2 regions of the Paenibacillus sp. p3-SID867 genome follow, and region 1 is predicted to be linked to the other one. Evidence: predicted binding sites of a transcription regulator. Region 1 holds the regulator's gene; the other holds the start of a gene.
What was found. The regulator NrdR, encoded in region 1, represses ribonucleotide reductase genes. The targets are predictions, from matches to a motif close to AACACNATATATNGTGTT.
Positions count from the first base shown of each region.

Region 2: a site for NrdR is predicted at 1,632-1,649, ahead of M4D81_RS03085 (anaerobic ribonucleoside triphosphate reductase). Genes of this name have one in related genera too.

Region 1 is NZ_JAMBDM010000011.1:23,080-27,505, forward strand. It holds gene M4D81_RS21900 (nuclear transport factor 2 family protein) at 1-587, shown strand, start outside; gene M4D81_RS21905 (YhgE/Pip domain-containing protein) at 846-2,027, shown strand; tRNA gene M4D81_RS21910 (tRNA-Ala) at 2,239-2,311, opposite strand; gene nrdR (transcriptional regulator NrdR) at 2,488-2,961, opposite strand; gene M4D81_RS21920 (alpha/beta-type small acid-soluble spore protein) at 3,110-3,337, shown strand; gene M4D81_RS21925 (lytic transglycosylase domain-containing protein) at 3,406-3,972, opposite strand; gene coaE (dephospho-CoA kinase) at 3,969-4,426, opposite strand, start outside.
Region 2 is NZ_JAMBDM010000001.1:666,072-670,497, reverse strand. It holds gene M4D81_RS03095 (replication-associated recombination protein A) at 1-853, shown strand, start outside; gene M4D81_RS03090 (PCYCGC domain-containing protein) at 914-1,450, shown strand; gene M4D81_RS03085 (anaerobic ribonucleoside triphosphate reductase) at 1,683-3,917, shown strand; gene nrdG (anaerobic ribonucleoside-triphosphate reductase activating protein) at 3,914-4,417, shown strand.

The DNA.
Region 1 (4,426 bases):
TAAGCATTAAGCGGGCTTTAGTTGACGGAAATTATGTGGCACTTCATTCTGTATATCATTTTCACGGCCCTAAAATCGTATTTGATATCTTCCGTTTTGAGAATGGACTAATCATTGAGCACTGGGATAATTTGCAAGAGATGGTGGAGAAGACACCAAGCAATCATACAATGATTGACGGACCGGTTACGATTAAGGATATCGACAAGACGGATGCCAACAAGGCATTTGTCAGAAGCTATGTTGAGAACATCTTGCTCGGGAAGAACCCTGACCTGCTTGCCTCTTACTTTGATGGAGATCACTACATTCAGCATAGTCCGCATATTGCAGATGGCCTTTCAGGTCTTCACACTGCTTTGCAGGCTCTGAAGGAGAAAAATGTTGAGTTTCAATATACTCATGTCCATCAAGTTATCGGTCAAGGCGATTTTGTTCTTACAATGAGTGAAGGTCTGTTTGATGGTCAGCATACCGCTTTCTACGATTTGTTCCGCGTAGAGGATGAAAAGATCGCTGAGCATTGGGACGTAATCGAGGCCATCTTGCCGGCAGAAAAACGAAAAAATTCGAACAGTAGATTTTGAAGTTTGTGTAGCTGAATCTCTAGAAAGACATCGCCGAAATTTAAGTGCGGTGATGTCTTTCGATTCACGAATGTACTTGAGTGATCATTTTTGTAATCAAATGGAAACAGAAGCGTTGCTGCAGCAACGCTATTTTTGTTCATTGCCATGAAGTGACCGTGTAATGCAGCCATATTATATGGTGGACCTTTCACATATGAACATCGCGGTTGATAGTCAACCATATGTTCGTTATAAAGAGACGAGGAGTAGTGGATCGTGAAAATGCTGACACAAAAAATGATGTGGCTGGGAATGGTGCTCGTCCTGATCGTGTTGACCATATTCGGGGTAGCGATGATGGGATCGGTGCTTGGATCGAAGCCAAAGGAGGTCCCGGTGGCCCTCGTTATCCTTGACCAGCCGGCGGAGCTGCCGACTGGAGGAACGTTTGCGGTAGGGGAAGTGATCCGGGAAAAGTTGCTGTCGAGCCCGGCAATGCCGCTCGTCTGGCATGTCGTGGATTCCGAGGAAAAGGCTCGGGAAGGACTGGATAAACGCGAATATTACGGAGCGATGGTGATTCCGGCGGATCTGAGCAGCGGTTTACTCTCGTTAGCAACTCACTCGCCGATTCAGCCAAATGTAAAGATCATCTCCAACGAGGGTATGAACACCCAAGCTTCGATGGTCGTAGGACAGGCAATGGGACAAGCGATGAAAATGATCAACGGAGAACTGTTGCAGCAGCTGCTTGGGCAGATCGGACAGCAAACGGAGCAAATTCCGGTTGAAACGGCTAAAGCTTTAATGACACCGGTAAACGTTCAGGAGGAAGTCGTGCATCCACCGGGAGTGAATAATGTGGCGGGGAATGCGCCGGGTTTGTTGACCCAGATTATATGGATCAGCAGCATGGTGACCGGAGTCGTCCTGTTCCTGGCTAGCCAGAAGGCGGTCGCCGCGGGTTCAAGGAGATGGACAGTCAGCGCGCTGCAAGCTATCGGGGGGCTTGCGATCGTCGGCATAGCCTCGTGCTACACCATATGGATGGCTTCGTCGTGGTACGGCATGGAACTGGCGAACGCGGGGGAGACGTGGTTGTTCTTATGGTTGGCTGGATCGGCGTTCTTCTTGTTGCAATCTTCCTTGCTGAATTGGATCGGATTCCGGGCAATGCCGCTGCTCGTACTGCTGATGTTCTTCTCCGTGCCGCTCCTGAACATGGCTCCGGAGTTCTTGTCGCAGACGACGCGAGATTGGATCTATTCGTGGACGCCACTGCGGTTCGCGGCAGGAGGGCTACGCGAAGTAATGTACTTCGGCGGACTGGACGCAGCTCACTCAAACGCCTTGATTTTGTGGGGCGTCGCCGTTGGATTTTTGGTCTTGCTGCTCTCTTCCGGATTTAGGTTCGGTCGAGCGACAGATGCCGCTCCTACTTCTGTTACAAGCGATTAAAATAAAGTAAGAACAATCAACGATGCGTTGTACTTCCTTTTTTACGCTCATGTAATTATTAAATTGCGTTAAATGTGCGTTTAATGTAATCCCTTTTTACCCATCTTTATTATTCTCAATATTCGTGCCCAAGACCATTTCTGGGAAGTATTAAAAAGTTATAAAAAAAGCAAAAACCCTTGATGATATACCATCAAGGGTTTTCTTTGTATGGAGCCTAGGGGGATCGAACCCCTGACCTCATCGCTGCCAGCGATGCGCTCTCCCAGCTGAGCTAAGGCCCCGTAAGCGACTTCTATATCATATAAAAAATCAGCAGGCATGTCAACAGGTTTTTCACATTTTTTGATGACGTGCTGTATCCCTTTTACTTCTCTATATAATGTCACTTATCGATGATGAGGATGGGCTCCTTGAGAGCACCGGAAGAGCACCTGGATCACGCAGAACCCTGGCGCTCTTACAGCTCCTGACCGTCCGTATCCTTGGACAGCAGGCTTTTCAGTTCCTTCATAAACATATTGATATCCTTGAACTGCCGATACACGGACGCAAACCGGACGTACGCTACCTCATCGACCGGATACAGCCGTTCCATCAGAAGCTCCCCGATCTGGCGGCTCTCCACCTCTGCTGCTGCGGTATTGCGCAGTGCCTTCTCGACATCCGATACGATCATATCCAGCTGGTCCACGGATACCGGGCGCTTCTCGCATGCTCGGATCAAACCGCGGAGTACCTTCTCCCGGCTGAATTCTTCGCGGCTTCCATCCTTCTTCACAACAATCAGCGGCGTTTCCTCCACCATCTCAAAGGTTGTGAATCTCTTGCTGCACTGTTCGCATTCCCTGCGGCGGCGGATGGATTTATTCTCGTTGGCAGGCCTGGAATCCAGCACTTTCGTTCCGGCATAACTGCAATATGGACACTTCATAAAGTCATCTTCACTTCCTTTGTTTCAGCGTATTTTAGCCTTAATGGCGCTAATGAAAAATTTACCAGCAAAACTTTTTTCTTTTATGTTATGAAAATGCGAAACCCGAGACATAATACTTTTACCAACCCAAGGAGGTGAACTTAACATGGCACAAAGCAACAACAACTCCAACAACCTGGTTGTTCCTCGCGCAAACGCTGCTCTTGAGCAATTGAAGTACGAGGTAGCTCAAGAACTTGGTATCTCCATTCCACAAGACGGATACCAAGGTAACATGACTTCCTACGAGAACGGTTCGATCGGGGGATACATCACAAAGCGTCTTGTAACCCTGGCCGAGCAACAATTGGCTGGTCAATTCTCCGGTCAATAATTGATTCTTCCTTAAAAAAGGAGTGTTGGACGGCTCGATGTAAGAGCCTGTCCAGCGCTCTTTTTTCGTTAAAAGCCGTCCTTATACACATCCGTATATTGATTATAATAATAAATCACGCGCTGTACATAGTGGCGGGTTTCCCCGATGGGAATACTCTTCACATTCTCATAGGTTCCATCCCACATGCCCTTGTTGATCCAATTCTTGACGTTCCCGGGGCCTGCATTATAGGCGGCGATGGCGGCAATCGGGTTGCCGTCCATTTCCTTGTGCAGGTTCTGAATATACCAGGTGCCCAGCTGGATATTCGCATCCACTTCATTCTTTACGTTCAGCAGGTTTACCGATGGCAGCTTGGCCATTTCCATCGCCCAATTGGCCGTATCCGGCATCAGCTGCATAATGCCCAGGGCGCCTTTCTTGGACTCCTTACCCGGCTTGAAGTTCGTCTCGACACGAATGATGGATGCCACCAGGAACGGATCGACCTCATAGTAAGCGGCATGCTTCCGAATTTCATCCTTATAATGAATCGGATACAGCAAGGTCATCCAGTTCGAGCTCAGATACAGAAGCGCTACAAAAGAGACAAACAGCAGAAGCAGCACTCTTTTTTTACGGAGCCACTTCATAGACTAACCAACCTGCCCCACAGGTTGTCCACCTGCTGCTGTGTCTCGGCCAATGTTCCGCTGTTATCGATGAGGATATCCGCCAGACGCTTCTTCTCCTCGATATCCATCTGACTGTTTAAACGCGCTTCTGCCGCTTCCCTGTTAAGATCATCGCGTACCATCAGACGCTCAAGCTGCAGCTCTCGCGGTACATAAACAACAGCGATCTGGTCAAGATAAGAATAATGCTCCTTGGCCTCAAGCAGCAGCGGGATATCCGCTACGACCAGCCGGTCGGGATACTGCCGCTCATACGCTTCCGTCCGTTCCCGGATTTCCTGCCGTATCGCCGGATGCGTGATCTCATTCAATACCGTTCTCTGCTCGGGATGATGGAAAATCACTTCCCCGAGTTTTTTTCGATTCAACGTACCGTCCTCAAACAGGATCGCTTGTCCAAAATGTTCGGTCA
Region 2 (4,426 bases), on a different contig from region 1:
TGGGGCCTTGATGAGCCGTTCAACCTTGTTCCAGCTTGAGCCGCTGAATAAGAACCATTCCTTGATCGCGATGCAGCGCGCGCTATCCGATCCGGATAAAGGTCTTGGATTCATGAAGCTTCAGGCAGATGAGGAAGCATTGGATCATATTGCAACGATGGCGAACGGCGACATCCGGCGTGCATTAAATGCGCTTGAGCTCGCTGCGATGACGACCCCGCCTGATGCAGGCGGCACGGTCCATATTACGCTGGATGTGGCCGAGGAATCGATACGCAAGCCGCTCGTCAAGGCGGACGAGTCCACGCAGTATGACGTGCTGTCCGCCTTTCATAAAAGCATTCGGGGTTCCAGCGATGCGGCATTGTTCTGGTTCCTGTATGCGGTCGAAAAGCTGGGGATGGACCCGATGGTGTTCATCCGCCGCTTGATTGCTGCCAGCAGCGAGGATATCGGGCTGGCTAATCCGCAAGCGATGGTGCAGGCGGTAAGCGCACTGGACGCCTACCGGAATAACGGCTGGCCGGAAGCCAAGCTTAATATCGCCCAGGCTATCCTGTTTGCGGTGGAAAGTCCAAAATCCGATGGCGTTGTGACCGCCATATCACGGGCGATGTCCGCCATGGATGAAGTAAAATCGGCGGAGGTCCCGCTTCATCTGCGTGATGCGCATTATTCGGGGGCGGTGAAGCTGGGGCATGTCGGCTATAAGTACCCGCATGATTATCCGGGCCATTACGTGAAGCAGGAATATTTGCCGAAGGAGCTCTCCCGCAGGGTGTTCTATCAGGCGACGGAGCAGGGGAACGAAGCCAAGATCGCTCACAACCAGCGATTACGACGCGAAGAATAGGGCCTTACTGCGATAATGGGATCTACGGCTGCTAGTTTAGTTAAATGGAGGTAACGAAAGATGAAAACAGGGAAACAACGGTTTGTCATCCTGCTGCTGTCCGTCGGTCTTATGCTGAGCGGCTGTTCGGGGAAAAGCGCCCAGGAGCAGGTCGAAAGTGGACAGGCAACCGAGGCAGCGCATGAGCATGGACATCAGACGCAGCTGTCCAACGGGGATATCCAGGAGGCGACGGCTTCGATTGATGAGCTGCCTGCCTTTTTGAAGAGCCAGACCAGCGAGCTCCAAACGATCTATGCCTTGTCCGCGCAGGTCAGTGATGTCCTGAAATACATCCCTTGTTATTGCGGCTGTGGGGACAGCGCCGGTCATGAGAGCAACCTGAACTGTTTTATTGATGAGATCCAGGAGGACGGCACCGTGGTGTGGGATGATCATGGCACCCGCTGCGGGGTATGCCTGGACATTGCCGTGGAATCTGCCAAAATGAGCAGCGAGGGCAAAAGTCTGACGGATATTGGGACCGCAATCGACGAGAAATACAGCACAGGTTATGCTAAGCCGACACCAACCCCGATGCCGCCTGCCGAAAGTTAATTCTACTGTGGTTAAACAAGAAGGTACCCGATGTGATCAGTGGATCACTCGAGTGCCTTTTTTCTGTTGGGATTCATGTCCTTTAAGGACGTTATCAGGAATCGCTCATACGCTTCATAGGATCAGCAGACGTGATCTACCTCACAGCATTAAACTATATATGGATGTAAATTGATTAAACGAAACTATATATAGTGTGTGAATGATTTGAGAAGAAGGAGTTGATCGTTTCATGAAAGTCATGAAGAGAGACGGATGCCTGGTGAATTTTGAGATAAGCCGGATTGTGAAGGCAGTGGATAAAGCTTTTATAGCTGTTGAGGGTGTGTCCCGCAAGGAGGCTTCCCTGCAGCTTGGCGAGGAGGTTGCCCGCGCCACCGCGGGGATGGAGCAGGTGAGTGTGGAGGAAATTCAAGATATCGTTGTTGAACAATTGGAAAGCACAGGTTATGCTGAGGCAGCGGCAGCCTACCAACATTACAGGGAAGCCCGTGATCTGGAGCGGATGCGGCGGGGAGAGCTCTACAAGATCAGCAGGGATGTGATTGGGGTAACGAATCTGGATCTGCTGCGGGAGAATGCGAATCTCAACGGGGAATCCTTCAGTGGAAAAATGAGTCGGATCGGCTCCGAGTATGCCAAATGGATGGCAAGCAAATTTATCTTGCCCGGAGAGCTCATGAGAGCGGTCAGGGATGGTTATGTGTACGTGCACGACCTGGACCAGTATGCACTCGGTACGACGAACTGTATTTTCATCCCGTTTGACCGTCTTTTGGCCAAGGGATTCAATACCGGTAACGGATCGGTCAGGCCGCCGCAGAGCATCATGACCGCGATGGCGCTGGTGGCCATCATATTTCAATCTCAGCAGAACAGTCAATTCGGCGGTGTGTCCGGAAATAAAATCGATTGGGATCTGGCCCCGTATGTCGGCAAATCGTTTCGCCGGCATTTTCGGAAAGGGCTTGCCTACTTCGGAGAGGTGGAGCAGGGCGAGCATAGACGCAATGTACAAGTTCTTCCCGATAACGAATTATACATAGACAACGAGCAGTTGAAGGACATGTTCCCGCGAATATATCACTACGCATATAACGAAACGGTGAATGAAGTAAAGCAGGCTGCGGAATCCCTGATTCACAATCTGAACACGATGAGCAGCCGTGCCGGCGGACAGATCCCTTTCACATCATTGAACTATGGAATGTGCACGTCAACGGAAGGAAGGCTGGTGTCCCACGCTCTGCTGGATGCCACGATGAGAGGGCTCGGCGGGGGAGAGACGCCGATATTTCCGCAGCATATTTTCCAGTGCAAGCAAGGGGTTAACCAGGCGGAAGGGGAGCCCAATTACGATCTGTTCCTGAAAGCCGTTGACTGCTCAAGCCGCAGGCTCTACCCGAACTTTGTCAACGTGGATGCGTCGTTTAATCTGGTCTACTATAAACCGGACGAGCCAGACACGATTATTGCCACCATGGGCTGCAGAACACGGACGATTTCAGACCGGTTCGGGCGAAACCGCCTGAGCGGAAAAGGCAATTTGTCCTTCAATACGATCAATCTGGTTCGTCTCGGCATCGAGCATGGCATCGTCGAAGGCAAGCGGGATATGCCCGACCTGAGCCTCTTCTACAAGCAGCTGGATCAGTATATGACGATTGCGGTAGAGGGTTTGATTCACCGCTACGAGCTGCAGGCGGACCAACCGGCCAAAGCGTCCGATTTTATGATGCGCGAAGGCGTGTGGGAAGGCGGCGAAGACCTGGCGCCGGTGGACAAGGTACGCGAACTGATTAAGCATGGCACTCTCGCACTTGGATTCATTGGGCTTGCAGAATGCCTGAAGGCGTTGACCGGACTGCATCACGGAGAGGACGAGAACAGCCGCAGGCTGGGAATCGAAATCATCCGACATATGCGCCGATTCTGCGATGCGGCCAGTGAAAAATACGACCTGAACATTACGTTGTTTGCCACGCCGGCAGAAGGGCTGTCCGGTAAATTCACGAAGCTGGACCGGCAAACCTTCGGTGTGATCGAGGGTGTGACAGACCGTGAGTATTATACGAACTCGTTTCATGTTCCGGTGTACTATCCGATGGCCGCGTACCGCAAAATCCGTTCCGAAGCTCCTTTCCATGAGCTGTGTAATGCAGGAGCGATTTCTTATGTGGAGCTCGACGGCAATGCCCGGCAGAATACGGCTGCTTTTCGGGACATCGTGCAGTTTGCCCTGCAGCAGAACATTGGATATTTCTCCGTAAACCATCCCGTCGACCGTTGTCCGGCATGCAACTACGAAGGGATCATCGGAAGCTCTTGCCCTGGATGTGGCGCTAAGGAAGATAATGGGAACTTCCAGCGGCTACGGAGGGTGACGGGATACCTAACGGGCAATTATACGGAGCGCTTCAATTCGGCCAAGCAGGCTGAGGTCAGGGATCGGGTGAAGCATCTGTGAATGTGTGCGGATATATCCCCGAGAGCATTAATGAAGGCCCAGGACTTCGGGCAGTTCTATTCGTGAGCGGCTGCCGTCATGCCTGCGCTGGATGCTTTAATACGGATTCCTGGGACTTTGAAGCGGGGGAGCCGTTTACAGAAGAATTGTCCGCGTCCATACTGCAGGACATCGTCGACAACCCTTTGCTGGATGGCGTGACCTTATGCGGTGGGGACCCGTTCTTCTCGCCGGAGGAATGCGCGGCACTTGTTCGCAAGCTCAGAACCCTCTGTCCCGGGAAAAGCATATGGGCCTACACGGGCTTCACCTTTGAAGCGCTGACGAGGCAGCCGAAGCTGCGCGAATTGGCAAAACAGTGCGACGTTATCGTGGATGGCAAATTCCAGTTGGAGCTAAGGGATGTCGCGCTTCCCTTCCGAGGCAGCTCGAATCAGCGTATCATTGACGTATCCGCCAGCCTGGAACGCGGAGAAACGGTAGAATATGTTCTTCGCTAACATGTAAAA